2 regions of the Hydrogenophaga sp. ANAO-22 genome follow, and region 1 is predicted to be linked to the other one. Evidence: riboswitches for the same ligand, from Rfam matches in the RefSeq annotation. Region 1 holds a riboswitch; the other holds the start of a gene.
The links. Region 1 has a riboswitch for S-adenosylhomocysteine ahead of ahcY (adenosylhomocysteinase). Riboswitches for the same ligand answer to the same signal wherever they lie in the genome.

Region 1 (7,251 bases):
TGAACTACCTCACGCTGGACCGCGGCGCGCCCACGCTCAGCGGCGGCGAGGCGCAGCGCATCCGCCTGGCGGCGCAGCTGGGCAGCAACCTGCAGGGCGTGTGCTACGTGCTCGACGAGCCCACCATCGGCCTGCACGCGCGCGACAACGCCATCCTGCTCAACGCGCTGCACAAGCTCGGCGACCAGGGCAACACCCTGGTGGTGGTGGAGCACGACGAGGACACCATCCGCCGCGCCGACCACATCATCGACATCGGCCCGAGCGCGGGCAAGCGCGGCGGGCGCGTGGTGGCCCAGGGGTCGGTGGACGACCTCTCGGCCAACGCCGACTCAGTGACCGGGCGCTACCTGCTGCACGCGATGAAGCACCCGCTGCAGGCGCGCCGTGGCGTGCTGCCGGCGCTGGACGACAGCGCGCCCTGGCTGCGCGTGCGCGGCGCGAAGCTGCACAACCTGAACGAGCTCGACGCCGCGGTGCCGCTGCAGCGCCTGGTGGTCATCACCGGCGTGTCGGGCTCGGGCAAGTCCACGCTTGCGCGCGACGTGCTGCTGACCAACGTGGCCGCCGCCGTGAGCCAGCGCAGCACCAAGGCCGGGCGCGACGCCATGGACAAGGGCAAGCACCCCGCCTGGAGCGGCTGCGCCAGCGTGAGTGGTTTCGAGACCGTGGACCGCGTGCTCGAAGTCGACCAGACGCCGATCGGCAAGACGCCGCGCAGCTGCCCGGCCACCTACATCGGCTTCTGGGACACGGTGCGCAAGCTGTTCGCCGACACGCTGGAGGCCAAGGCGCGCGGTTACGGCCCCGGCCGCTTCAGCTTCAACACCGGCGAAGGCCGCTGCCCGGGCTGCGAAGGGCAGGGCATGCGCACCATCGAGATGAGCTTCCTGCCCGACGTGAAGGTGCCCTGCGAGGTCTGCCACGGCGCGCGCTTCAACCCCGAGACGCTGGCCGTGACCTGGAAGGGCAAGAGCATTGGCGACGTGCTGCAGATGGAGGTGGACGAGGCGGTGGACTTCTTCGCCAGCATGCCCAACATCAGCCACCCGCTGCAGCTGCTCAAGGACGTGGGCCTGGGCTACCTCACGCTGGGCCAGCCCAGCCCCACGCTCAGCGGCGGGGAGGCGCAGCGCATCAAGCTGGTGACCGAACTCAGCAAGGTGCGCGACGACGTCACGCGCCGGGGCCAGAAGCCACCGCACACGCTCTACGTGCTCGACGAGCCCACGGTGGGCCTGCACATGGCCGACGTGGAGAAGCTGATTCGGGTGCTGCACCGCCTGGTGGATGGCGGCCACAGCGTGGTGGTGATCGAGCACGACCTGGACGTGATGGCCGAGGCCGACTGGATCATCGACCTGGGCCCCGAGGGTGGCAACGGCGGGGGCCGCATCGTGGCCGCCGCGCCGCCCGACGAGGTGGTGCGCCTGGACACGCACACCGGGCGTGTGCTGGGGCCGGTGCTGGCCAGGACGTGATGCCGGAGGGCCAGGTCATCCACATCCACGCCGAGGCGCCGGCCAAGCCGGCTCTGGGCGCGCCGTGCAACGGCTGCGGGGTGTGTTGCCTGGCCGAGCCTTGTCCTTTGGGGCGGGTGATTTCGCGCAAGCGCGTGGGCGCGTGCGACGCGCTGCGCTGGGACGGCGCCTTGTCGGTCTACCGCTGTGGCGCCATCACCGACGCGCGGGGCGTGCTGGGCCCGCGCTGGCGCTGGGCGGCGCCGGTGTTCCAGCGGCTGGCGCGGCGCTGGATCGCGGCCGGCGTGGGCTGCGACGCCGCGCTGCAGACCGAGCGCGGCGGCTGAGCGCTCAGCGCGCGAACAGCCCGACCACGCCCACCGCCAGCACGGCCACCGCCCACAGCAGCAGGCGCGTGCGCTTGCGCAGCAGGTCCACGGCACCCACCAGGCGCGCGTTCTGTTCGGCCAGTTCGGTCAGGGTCTGCGCCATCTGGGCCTGCACCGCAGCCTGCTGGTCGATCAGCTGCCGCGCCTCGATCAGGCGGTTCTTGAGTTCCCCCAGGGTGGGCGGGGCATCGCCCAGGTCCAGCGGCACCGGCGCGGTCGTGCCGGCGGGTGGCGCCTTCGAGCGGTCCAGCAGCTTGCGCGCGGCGTTGAGCACCGTGGGCGCGTGTTCGATCACGTCCCCCCAGGGGATCACTTTCAGGGCAACCAGCCAGGGAATGGCCATGGGGAGATCCTTTCGCTTGTCAGGTTGGGAGCCGCTCAGCCGCGCGGGGTTCCTTCAGATGGGGCCGAAACGGTCCGTCTCAACAGCCACCAGCCCAGGCCGGCGACCGACAGCAGCAGGGCCGGGAAGCCCAGCGTGGGCGCCCACTGCAGCGCGGCGGCGCCCAGCGCGGGCGCGAGCACCCCGCCCAGGGTGTAGGACAGCACCAGCACGGCGGTGCTGTTGACCAGGGTGATGCCTTCCTCGCGCGAGCCGATGTCGATCATCGCCAGCGTGTACAGACAACCGCCCGCGCCGCCCCAGAGGAAGGCCACGGGCGCGGCCAGCCAGGGCGTGCCGGCCACGAAGGGGATGACCAAGGTGGCCAGCAGGGTGATGAGGGCGCAGACCCGCATGATCGCCAGGCGCGCGCGGTGGCCGTCGCCCCAGCGCTGTGCCGGGTGGTGGGCCATGCGGTCGGCCAGCACGCCGGCGGGCAGCATCATGAGCGCGCTGCCCAGGCCGCTTGCCGAGACCAGCAGCGCCGCCACGGTGGCGCCCAGGCCCAGCGCCAGGCCGTAGAGCGGCAGGATGGACGTGAGGCCGCTTTCGAAGAAACCACCGACGAAGCCCACGGTCATGATCAGCGGGTGCGCCAGCAGCGCGTGCCACACGCCCGACAGGCCCACCTTCGCGCTGTGCGCGTCGGCCGCGTCGGGCAGGCGCGGGATCAGCAGGCTCCAGACCAGGCCGATGGCCATGAAGCCCAGCGCGATCCACAGCGCCGCGTCGCTGTCGGCTCCGACCCAGGCCAGCATGAGCGGGCCGACCACGAAGGTGATGCCCACCATGGTCTCGAAGATGCCCACGTAGCGCCCGCGCTGCCCGGGCGGCGAGAACTCGGCCACCACGGCCTCGGCCAGCACCCAGCGCAGGCCCGAGGCCATGCCGGCGGCGATCTTGAACACGAACCAGAGCCAGAGCAGCGGCGTGAAGGCGAAGCCGGCGGTGGCGATCACCGGGATCAGCGCGGCCAGCCACAGCGTGGGCCGCCGGCCCAGGCGCTGCGTGATGGCCGAGGCGAACGGCGTCATGAAGAACACGCCGAGCCAGCCGCTGGCGGCGAACACACCGGCCAGCGCGGTCGATTCGCCGCCGCCCTTGAGGCGCAACAGCAGCAGCGGCGTGAGCATGAAGTAGCCCACCAGCTCGAAGAAGGTGGAGCCGAAGATCGCGACCAGGCCGAGCCGCGCCTCGGCGGGCGGGTGGTCGGGCAGGGTGCCGGTGGGCGGCAGCGGGTGTTCGCTCATGCGCCCGCGGCCCGCGCGCCCAGCACCGCGTCGGCCACCTCGGTGAAACCCGCGCCGCGCTCGCCTGCCGCCACGTAGCGCGGGTGTTGCGTGAGCGCGCCCCAGAAGCGCGCGACGTTGGCCACGCCCACGCTGTGCGGGAAATGGCCGAACATGCGCGCGTCGTTGGTCGAGTCGCCGACGTAGACCCAGCGGTCGAGTTCGTCGTCGAGCGAGCGGCCCAGGCGCGATCGCACGATCCAGCGCGCGCCGGCCAGCTTGTCGTGCTCGCCGATCCAGCCGTTGATGTGGATGGAGCTCACGGTGGCGTTGAGGCCTTCGCTTTTCATCAGCTGCACCACGGTGGCGATGTCGGCCTCGCTCAGGTGCGCGAACTCGCTGTGGTCGATCGCGATGTCGGTCTCGCGCCCGGGGCTGTCGGTGGCCAGTCGGGCCTGCGGCAGCTCGGCCAGCACGCGTTGCGCGGTGGCCTGCAGTTTCGCGAAATGGGCGGCGCGCGTGGCCGCGTCCTGCAGGTAGTCGCGCTGGAGTTCGCCCGAGTCGCCGCGCCACAGCGCCACGGCGCCGTTCTCGGCCACGATGGCGTCCACCGGCCAGGCCAGCGCGAAGGCCTCGCTCCAGCCGGCGGGCCGGCCCGTGATGGCGAACACCGGCAGGCCGGCGGTGCGCAGGCGGTGCAAGGCGTCCAGGGCATCGGGGGTGATCGCGCCCTCGGTCGTGAGGGTGTCGTCGATGTCGGTCAGCACGCCGTGGATGCGGGCGCGCTCCGTGGCGGGCCAGAGGGTGAGGGGATTCATGCGCATGGAAGGCGGGCAGTGTCGCACAGGGCCCCGGGCGCCGCAGGTGCCACCGGCGACGCGCGGCAGGGGGCAGATCGAGGCCGCTGCGGTAGAATCGCGCGATCCGAGGAGCGTTGCAGCGCCCCCACTGAACACTTCAGCAGCGGGGCGTGAGGCTCGGACCATCCATGCAACGACGCTCATCCACATCCCGTGCGATGAGTTCTTTTTGACTCAATGCCAGATGTGGTTTGTCCATCCTTTCCGGAGCGAACCATGAATGCACGTCTGAACAACCCGACCGCCGACAGCGCGATCGCCGACCTTTCCCTGGCCGAGTGGGGCCGCAAGGAAATCCGCATTGCGGAAACCGAAATGCCCGGCCTGATGGCCATCCGCGAGGAATTCGCCGCCGCCAAGCCGCTCAAGGGCGCGCGCATCACCGGCAGCATCCACATGACGATCCAGACCGCGGTGCTGGTCGAAACCCTGCAGGCCCTGGGCGCGAGCGTGCGCTGGGCTTCGTGCAACATCTTCTCCACGCAAGACCACGCCGCCGCCGCGCTGGTCGCGCAGGGCACGCCGGTGTTCGCGCACAAGGGCGAGACCCTGGCCGAGTACTGGGACTTCACCCACCGCATCTTTGAGTTCGGCGCCGCCGGCACCGAAGGCGAAGGCCCCAACATGATCCTGGACGACGGCGGCGACGCCACGTTGCTGATGATCCTGGGCCAGAAGGCCGAGAAGGACCTCTCGGTCATCAGCAAGCCGACCAGCGAAGAAGAAACCTGCCTGTTCGCCGCCATCAAGGCCAAGCTCGCGCAGGACCCGACCTGGTACACCCGCAAGGCCAGCCAGATCATTGGCGTGACCGAAGAGACCACCACCGGCGTGCACCGCCTGAAGGAAATGGCTGCCCGGGGCACGCTGCCGTTCCGCGCCATCAACGTGAACGACTCGGTGACCAAGAGCAAGTTCGACAACCTGTACGGCTGCCGCGAATCGCTGGTCGACGGCATCAAGCGCGCCACCGACGTGATGATCGCCGGCAAGGTCGCCGTGGTCGCCGGCTACGGTGACGTGGGCAAGGGTTCGGCCCAGGCGCTGCGCGCGCTGTCGGCCCAGGTGTGGGTGACCGAGATCGACCCCATCAACGCCCTGCAGGCCGCGATGGAAGGCTACAAGGTCGTGACCATGGAGTACGCCGCCGACAAGGCCGACATCTTCGTGACCACCACCGGCAACAAATCCATCATCACGCACGACCACATGGCCGCGATGAAGGACCAGGCCATCGTCTGCAACATCGGCCACTTCGACAACGAGATCGACATCGCCTCGATCGAGAAGTACGAATGGGAAGAGATCAAGCCGCAGGTCGACCACGTCAAGTTCCCCGACGGCAAGAAGATCATCATGCTGGCCAAGGGCCGCCTGGTGAACCTGGGCTGCGGCACCGGCCACCCCAGCTTCGTGATGTCGAGCTCGTTCGCGAACCAGACCATTGCCCAGATCGAGCTGTTCACGCAGCCGAAGAAGTACGAAGTGGGCCAGGTCTACGTGCTGCCCAAGCACCTGGACGAGAAGGTCGCGCGCCTGCACCTGAAGAAGGTCGGCGCCATGCTGACCGAGCTGACCGACGAGCAGGCCGCCTACATCGGCGTGAGCAAGGCCGGCCCGTACAAGCCGGACACCTACCGGTATTGATCGCGCCCATGCGGGCCGACCAGCTGCTCGTCGAGCGCGGCCTGGCCGCCACCCGTTCGCAGGCCCAGCGGCTCATCGCCGCGGGCGTGCAATGGCGTGCGCCGGGGGGCGACTGGACAGCGGTCACCAAGAACGGCGAGGAGCTGCGTGACGCGGCCGAGCTGCGCCTGCTGGACACGGCGGAGACGCGCTATGTGTCGCGCGGCGGCCTCAAGCTGGAAGGCGCGCTGCGCCACACCGGCCTGGACGTGAGCGGCCTGCGCTGCCTCGATGTGGGGCAGAGCAGCGGCGGTTTTACCGACTGCCTGTTGCAGCGAGGCGCGGCGCAGGTCGTGGGGGTGGACGTGGGCCAGGGCCAGCTGCACCCGCAGCTCAAGGGCGATCCGCGCGTGATCTGCATTGAAAAATGCAACGCGCGCGATCTCTCGGCCCAGGCGCTGCAGGACGCGGGTGGCGCGCCGCCGTTCGATCTGATCGTGGGCGACCTGTCGTTCATCTCGCAGACCCTGGTGTGGCCGGCCCTGGTGCCGCTGCTGGCACCGGGCGGGCAGATGCTGATGCTGGTCAAGCCGCAGTTCGAGCTGCAGCCCGGGCACATCGGCAAGGGTGGTCTGGTGAAGGACGCGGCGAGTTACGCCATCGTGCGCGATCGCATCGCGCAGGCCTGCGAAGAGCAGGGCCTGCGGATGCGCGACTACGTCGAGAGCGCGATCACCGGGGGTGACGGCAACCGCGAGTTTTTTGTGTATGCGAGCAAGTGATGCAAGGAGGGGACCGTGAGTCTTCCCATCAGCCTGGAATTTTTCCCGACCAAGACGCCCGAAGGCGCGGTCAAGCTGCGCGCGGTGCGCCAGCAGCTCTACGCGCTCAAGCCCGAGTTCTGCTCGGTGACCTTTGGCGCCGGCGGCTCCACGCAGGACGGCACGCTGCAGGCCGTGACCGAGATCATGGGCGAGGGCTGCCCCGCCGCGCCGCACCTGAGCTGCATCGGCCAGTCGAGCGCGAGCATCCGCGAGCGCCTGGCGGCCTACGCGGCCGCCGGCATCCGCCGCATCGTGGCCCTGCGCGGTGACCTGCCCAGCGGCTACGGCGTGGGTGGCGAGTTCCGCTACGCCAGCGACCTGGTGGCCTTCGTGCGCGCCGAGACCGGTGACCGATTCCACATCGAGGTGGCGGCCTACCCGGAAACGCACCCGCAGGCCCGCTCGCCCGAGGCCGACCTCGAGGCCTTCGCGGCCAAGGTGAAGGCCGGTGCCGATTCGGGCATCACGCAGTACTTCTTCA
Region 2 (7,251 bases), 520 kb from region 1:
CACTCGTCCACGTCGCGCACGTCGAGCAGCACGGTGTCGGTGCCCAGCGCGGCCTGCACGTCGGCCTGGGTCAGCATCACATCGCTGCCGGCGAGTTCGGGGAAGGTGGCGGGCGTGGGAGCGGCTGCCTCGGTGGAGACGGGCAGGCCGGCGGCCTTCCAGGCGCTGAAGCCGCCGTTGAGCACCTTGATCTTCGGGTAGCCCAGCCAGGTCAGCAGGTAGTAGCCCCGGCAGGACTGGCCGTAGCCGCTGTTCATCGCGTCCTCGTAGAACACGGCGGTCTCTTCGCCCGAGAGGCCGGCGCCGCCCAGTGCGGCAGCAAACGTGGCCTTGAGGGCTTGGAGGCCTTCGGGCGTGGAGGTGGCGAGGTAAGTGAAGACCTCGCGCAGGTTCACCGCACCGGGGATGTGGCCGGCGGCGTAGGTCTCGGCGTCGCGGGTGTCGATGACCACCACGGGTTCGGACGACTGCAGGGCCTGCAACTGGGCGGGGGCGATCAGGATGGCGTCGATGCTCATGGAAACCTCACGAAAAAAGCGGCCGGCGGGATTGCCTGCGGTGCCTTTTCGCAACCCGCGTGCCAGCCTCGTGAAGTTGCCTGGAATGGCTTTCAAGTCATTGTTTTCATTGAGTTTGATGCTCTTGAAAATAGAGCGATGCCATCCGTGACCAGATCCTTGTCGCTTCAATGTGTCGACACAATGTCGACGCATTGGGAGGTGCAAACCAGAGACACCGGGGAGCCGGCTTCGCCGGGTCTCAGGTGTCGTCCCCCCTTCGGGGGGAAGGCGCCGAAGGCGACGCAGGAGGGAGCTTCTTCATCCTGTAGGCGAACTGGCGCAGGGTGAGGCCCAGGCTTTGCGCCGCGCGCGATTGGTTGCCCTGGTGCCGGGCCAGCGCCTCGCGCAGGGCCTGGGCGCTGTGCGACTGCGCGCTCTGGTAGTCGCGCACCAGCGGTTCGGTCTCCCCGGTGGGGGCCGCCGCGTTCTGGGCCTGGGCCTGGGCCTGGGGCATGAAGCGCTCCAGCGTGGCGGCCGTCACCAGGGTGTGGTCGGCCAGCAGCACCAGGCGCTCGATCAGGTTGCCCAGCTCGCGGATGTTGCCCGGCCAGTCGTGCGCCTCCAGCCGCGCCAGCGCGTCGGGCGCGAGGTTCACGTTGCGCTGGTGCGCCTGGTTGGCGCGGTTCACGAAGTGCAGGGCCAGCGCGCGCACGTCCTCGCCACGCTCCCGCAGGCTGGGCAGGCGGATCGGGATCACGTTGAGCCGGTAATACAGGTCCTGCCGGAAGCGCCCGGCCTGCACCTCGCGCGCGAGTTCGCGGTTGGTGGCCGCCACCAGGCGCACGTTCACCTTGAGTTCGCGCGTGCCGCCCAGGCGCACCAGCGTGCCTTCCTGCAGCGTGCGCAGCAGCTTGGACTGCATGGCCAGCGGCAGCTCGCCGATCTCGTCCAGGAAGATGGTGCCGCCGTGGGCCTGCTCGAACCAGCCCGCGCGCGCGGTGTTCGCGCCGGTGAAGGCGCCGCGCTCGTAACCGAACAGCTCGGACTCGAACAGCGTTTCGGGAATCGCCGAGCAGTTGACCTTGATGAAGGGCTGGTCGTGCCGGCCGCTGGCCAGGTGCACCGCGCGCGCGAACAGCTCCTTGCCGGTGCCCGACTCGCCCAGCAGCAGCACCGTGGCCTGCGACTGCGACACGCGCTCGAGCTCGCCCAGCGCCTGCAGCAGCGCGGGCGAGCGGCCGATCAGGCCGTAGCGGGCGCTGGCGCTGTCCAGCGCGCGGGCCAGGGCCGCGTTGCGCGCCAGCAGCTGGCGCGTCTGCTCGGCCACCAGCTGTTCCAGCCGCAGCAGCTGCCCGGCCAGCGTGGCCAGGATGCGCAACACGGCCAGGTCGTCGTTCAGGTGGCGCTGGCGGCTGCGGATGCGGTGGCAGGCCAGCACGCCGATGGTGGCGCCGTTGACCTCGATCGGCAACGCGATGAAGGCCACGGTCTGCGGCGGCAGGCGCTCGCGCGGCACCGTGCGGAACAGGAACAGCGGTTCGGCGTCCACGTCCTGCACGATCGCGGGCAGGCCGGTGGCCAGCACGCGCCCGGTGATGCCCTCGCCCCAGCGGAACACGCCGCGCTGCACCTCCTCGGCCGTGAGGCCGTAGGCGTGGCGCACCGAGGCCGTGCGCTCTTCGCCCGGCGCGGGCTCGCCGGCCAGCACCATGCGGCCCCGGTTCAGGCCCAGCAGTTCGCTCATCAGGTGCAGCATCTCGCGCAGCACGAAGGCCGGCGCCAGGCTGCGGCCCACCAGCTTCATCACCTCGCGCATGAGCAGCAGCTCCTGGGCGTGCCAGTCGGTGAGGGGGCTGTCGGGGTCGCTGGGGCTGGAAGGCATGGGCGCGGGGCAAGCAAACATCGCACCAATGGCGGGCGAGGCCCTCCCTGGCGAGCTAAAATCGCCGCTTCTCAAGGAGCGTTGCAGCGCCGGCGGGCTTTTCAGCCCCCACCGTGCGTCAGGCTTGAGTGGGCGCGAACAGGCCCAAACGGCGCTCACCGGTCTGTTTTTCGCAAACTGCCTTGGTGAGCCTCATGTCCTCCGAATCCGCTTCCCCGTCGTCGTCGTCCACCCCCGTGCCGCCCATGCTGCTCTCCGGCCTGGAGCCGCTGCGCATCGAGCCGGGCAGCCTGTTCGTCAACGTGGGCGAGCGCACCAACGTCACCGGCTCCAAGGCCTTCGCCCGCATGATCCTCGAAGGCCGCTTCGAAGACGCGCTGGCCGTGGCGCGCCAGCAGGTGGAGAACGGCGCCCAGATCATCGACGTCAACATGGACGAGGCCATGCTCGACAGCAAGGCCGCGATGGTGCGTTTCCTGAACCTCATTGCCGGCGAGCCCGACATCGCGCGCGTGCCGGTGATGGTGGACTCCTCCAAGTGGGAGGTGATCGAGGCTGGCCTGCGCTGCGTGCAGGGCAAGGGCGTCGTCAACTCCATCTCCATGAAGGAAGGCCTGGACGAGTTCAAGCGCCAGGCGCGCCTGGTCAAGCGCTACGGCGCGGCCGCCGTGGTCATGGCCTTCGACGAAAAGGGCCAGGCCGACACCTACGAACGCAAGGTCGAGATCTGCGAACGCGCCTACCGCGTGCTGGTCGATGAGGTGGGCTTCCCGCCCGAAGACATCATCTTCGACCCCAACATCTTCGCCATCGCCACCGGCATCGAGGAACACAACAACTACGCGGTGGACTTCATCAACGCCACGCGCTGGATCAAGCAGCACCTGCCGGGCGCCAAGGTCAGCGGCGGCGTGTCCAACGTGTCGTTCAGCTTCCGCGGCAACGACCCGGTGCGCGAGGCCATCCACACCGTGTTCCTGTACCACGCGATCCAGGCCGGCATGGACATGGGCATCGTCAACGCCGGCATGGTGGGCGTGTACGACGAGCTCGAGCCCGATCTGCGCGAGCGCGTGGAAGACGTGGTGCTCAACCGCCGGCCCGATGCGGGCGAACGCCTGGTGGAAGTGGCCGAGAGCGCCAAGGGCTCGGCCAAGGACGACAGCAAGAAGAACGAATGGCGCGCCCTGCCGATCCGCGAGCGGCTGAGCCACGCGCTGGTGCGCGGCATCAACGACTTCATCACCGAAGACACCGAAGAGATGTGGCGCGAGATCGAGGCCGGCGGTGGCCGCCCGCTCAACGTGATCGAAGGCCCGCTGATGGACGGCATGAACGTGGTCGGCGACCTGTTCGGCCAGGGCAAGATGTTCCTGCCGCAGGTGGTCAAGAGCGCGCGCGTGATGAAACAGGCCGTGGCGCACCTGCTGCCTTACATCGAGGCCGAGAAGCTGGCGCTGCAGGCCGCCGGCGGCGACGTGAAGCCCAAGGGCAAGATCGTGATCGCCACCGTCAAGGGCGACGTGCACGACATCGGCAAGAACATCGTCACCGTCGTGCTCCAGTGCAACAACTACGAGGTCGTGAACATGGGCGTGATGGTGCCCTGCCACGAGATCCTGGCCATGGCCAAGGCCGAGGGCGCCGACATCGTGGGCCTCTCGGGCCTGATCACGCCCAGCCTGGAAGAGATGCAGTACGTGGCCGGCGAGATGCAGAAGGACGAACACTTCCGCGGCCGGGGCATCCCGCTGCTGATCGGTGGCGCCACCACCAGCCGCGTGCACACCGCGGTGAAGATCGCGCCGCACTACGACGGGCCGGTGGTCTACGTGCCCGACGCCTCGCGCAGCGTGAGCGTGGCGCAGGGCCTGCTGTCCGACCAGGCCGCGGCCTACATCGCCGAGGTCAATGCCGACTACGAGCGCGTGCGCACCCAGCATGCCAACAAGAAACAGGTGCCGCTGTGGCCGCTGGAGCGCGCGCGCCTGAACAAGACGCCGATCGACTGGAAGGCCTACACGCCGCAGAAGCCCAAGTTCATCGGCAAGCGCGTGTTCAAGAACTTCGACCTGCACGAGATCGCCAAGTACATCGACTGGGCCCCGTTCTTCCAGACCTGGGACCTCGCCGGCCCCTTCCCCGAGATCCTGAAGGACGAGGTGGTGGGCGAAGAAGCGCGGCGCGTGTTCAGCGACGGCAAGCGCATGCTGCAGCGCCTCATTGAAGGCCGCTGGCTCAGCGCCAGCGCGGTGGTGGGCCTGTATCCGGCCAACAGCGTGCACGACGACGACATTCAGCTCTACACCGACGAGAGCCGCCGCGAAGTCGCGTTGACCTGGCACGGCCTGCGCCAACAGGCCGAGAAGCACGAGATCGACGGCGTGATGCGCCCCAGCCGCTGCCTGGCCGATTTCGTCGCGCCCCAGGGCGAGGCCAACGACTACGTGGGCATGTTCGCCGTGACCGCCGGCCTGGGGGTGGAGAAGAAGGAAAAGCAGTTCCTCGACGACCTCGACGACTACTCCGCCATCATGCTCAAGGCCCTGGCCGACCGCATGGCCGAGGCGCTGGCCGAGTGCATGCACCACCGCGTGCGAACCGACCTCTGGGGCTACGCGGCCGACGAGGCGCTGAGCAACGAAGAGCTGATCAAGGAAAAGTACCAGGGCATCCGGCCGGCGCCGGGGTATCCGGCCTGCCCGGACCACTCCGTCAAGCGCGCGATGTTCGAGGTGCTGCAGTGCGAGGACATCGGCATGGGCCTGACCGAAAGCCTGGCCATGACCCCGGCGGCCAGCGTGAGCGGCTTCTACCTCGCCCACCCGCAGAGCACCTACTTCAACGTCGGCAAGATCGGCGACGACCAGGTGGACGACCTGGCCGAGCGCAGCGCGGTGGCGCGCAACGAGCTGCAGCGCTGGCTCGCGCCGAACCTGTGAGGACGGAGAACGATGACGTCGAAGAACCCACGGCCCAACGACGATCTGCTTTGGAAAGGCGTGTTGCTCGCCGCCATTGGCCTGATCGTGCTGATCGCACCCCACCGCCTCCAGTCGCCGGCGCTGCGGGACATCGTCGCGGGCTCGGCGGGCCTGGGCTGGCTGGCGCTGGTGTTGGGCGCCGGGTGCCTGGCGGTGTGGGGATGGCGCGGGTACAGGCACTGGAAGCGCCAGTAGGTCACCGACCCTGTCACGGGGCGCCATGGCGGCGCGCCGGGAACCTCTTCATGCGGCGGCGGCTCTGCCTTCCGTACATCCCCTTTTTGATGTTGGCTTCTTAAAACCTTTTCACCATGAACCTGCTCAACAACCTCTTCAACCACCCCCGGCTCGGCGTCATCCTGTTGCGCTGGACGCTCGCGCTCCTGATGGTGCTGCACGGCTGGGCCAAGATCACCGGCGGCGTGGGCGGCATCGAAGGCATGCTGGTCGCCAAGGGCCTGCCCGGCTTCCTCGCCTATGGCGTGTACCTGGGCGAGTTCGTGGCGCCGCTGTTCCTGCTCGCGGGCGTGTGGGTGGTGCCGGCGGCCCTGGTCATCGCGATCAACATGGCCTTCGCCGTGGGCCTGGCGCACATGGGCCACTGGTTCGATCTCACCAGCACCGGCGGCTGGCGCCTGGAACTGCAGGCCTTCTTCTTCGTGACCGCGCTGGTGGTGGCCTTCACGCACCGCATCGGCCCGAACAAGTGAGGTTGGCGGGGCGCCAAGCCCCATCACAGGTCTGACGAGATCCGCTGCTGTGCGTTGAACTGCAGGATCAGTTCCTGGGCAGTTTGCAGCAGCGCTTCCTCTTCCAGGGAGAGGGCGCACAGCGAGCCCTCATCGCTCGCCGCCAGCAGCATCCTGGTCAATGCCACGGCGCAGAGAATGCGCATTGCCTGAGGCGATTCCTTGCGCATGAACGCCATGACCAGCACAGTGGTCGTCAGGGCCCAGCCCTGGAGGCGCCCATCGGACAATCCCGGCAGGTCGTTGAATGCGAGTTCAACGACCTGCCGGGCCAGGGTCGCTGGGCGACCCAGAGAGACACCCATGTTGCGGCACAGTTCAAACTGCGTTTGAATGGCCGCTTCGGCCTTGCGCCTTCGGAACACTTCCGGCGCTCCTGAAAAAAAGCCCATACACATCTCCTTGCGGCTGCACGCGAGTTCTTCTGGAATTCGCGTGCAGCGACTGACATTGCGGTATGCGCATCATAATGTGACTTAAAGGAGGCTGACTCAAACACGTCACAGCCAGAGACTTGGGCGATGTCTCGTTCATCGGCCAGCGCTCCCCCAACCCTCATTTCAGCCCGAGAGGCCCTGGCCCTGAACATGATCCGGCTGCGCGCCGAGCGGGGCTGGTCCCAGGAAGACCTGGCCCATGAGGCCGGGTTGCACCGCACGTTCATCGGCCACGTGGAACGGCAGGCGCGCAACATTTCACTGGACAACGTGGAGCGCATTGCCCACGTGTTCGGCCTGCAGGCGCATCAGTTGCTGGCGCCGGTGGCCAGGCCCAGGAACCCGGGTTCCTAGGCCTTCGCATCGAGCGATCAGACGTTCATGATCGCCACGGCGCGCGAGTTCAGGTAGGCCTCCATGGCCTCCGGACCGCCTTCGGAGCCGTAGCCCGAATCCTTGATGCCGCCGAACGGCATTTCCGCCGAGGGCATCGCGGGCATGTTGACCCACAGCATGCCCACCTCGACCCGGCGCGCGAGCAGGTCGGCGTTTTTCAGCGAGCGCGTGAAGGCGTAGCCGGCCAGGCCGTAGGGCAGGCGGTTGGCTTCGGCGATGGCTTCGTCCAGGGTGTTGAAGCTGCGCACGGCGGCCATGGGGCCGAAGGGCTCGTCGTTGAACACGCGGGCTTCGAGCGGCACG

Region 2: another riboswitch for S-adenosylhomocysteine. It lies ahead of metH (methionine synthase); the one in region 1 lies ahead of ahcY (adenosylhomocysteinase).

Annotation. Positions count from the first base shown of each region.
Region 1 is NZ_CP159956.1:2,239,234-2,246,484, reverse strand. It holds gene uvrA (excinuclease ABC subunit UvrA) at 1-1,481, shown strand, start outside; gene ABSY19_RS10735 (hypothetical protein) at 1,481-1,807, shown strand; gene ABSY19_RS10730 (hypothetical protein) at 1,812-2,192, opposite strand; gene ABSY19_RS10725 (MFS transporter) at 2,228-3,481, opposite strand; gene ABSY19_RS10720 (HAD-IIB family hydrolase) at 3,478-4,278, opposite strand; S-adenosyl-L-homocysteine riboswitch at 4,381-4,469, shown strand; gene ahcY (adenosylhomocysteinase) at 4,537-5,967, shown strand; gene ABSY19_RS10710 (TlyA family RNA methyltransferase) at 5,976-6,728, shown strand; gene metF (methylenetetrahydrofolate reductase [NAD(P)H]) at 6,744-7,251, shown strand, end outside.
Region 2 is NZ_CP159956.1:2,762,266-2,769,516, reverse strand. It holds gene ABSY19_RS13315 (sulfurtransferase) at 1-518, opposite strand, end outside; gene ABSY19_RS13310 (sigma-54 interaction domain-containing protein) at 760-2,382, opposite strand; S-adenosyl-L-homocysteine riboswitch at 2,450-2,546, shown strand; gene metH (methionine synthase) at 2,628-5,324, shown strand; gene ABSY19_RS13300 (hypothetical protein) at 5,337-5,561, shown strand; gene ABSY19_RS13295 (DoxX family protein) at 5,678-6,076, shown strand; gene ABSY19_RS13290 (hypothetical protein) at 6,100-6,507, opposite strand; gene ABSY19_RS13285 (helix-turn-helix domain-containing protein) at 6,703-6,906, shown strand; gene ABSY19_RS13280 (NAD-dependent succinate-semialdehyde dehydrogenase) at 6,924-7,251, opposite strand, start outside.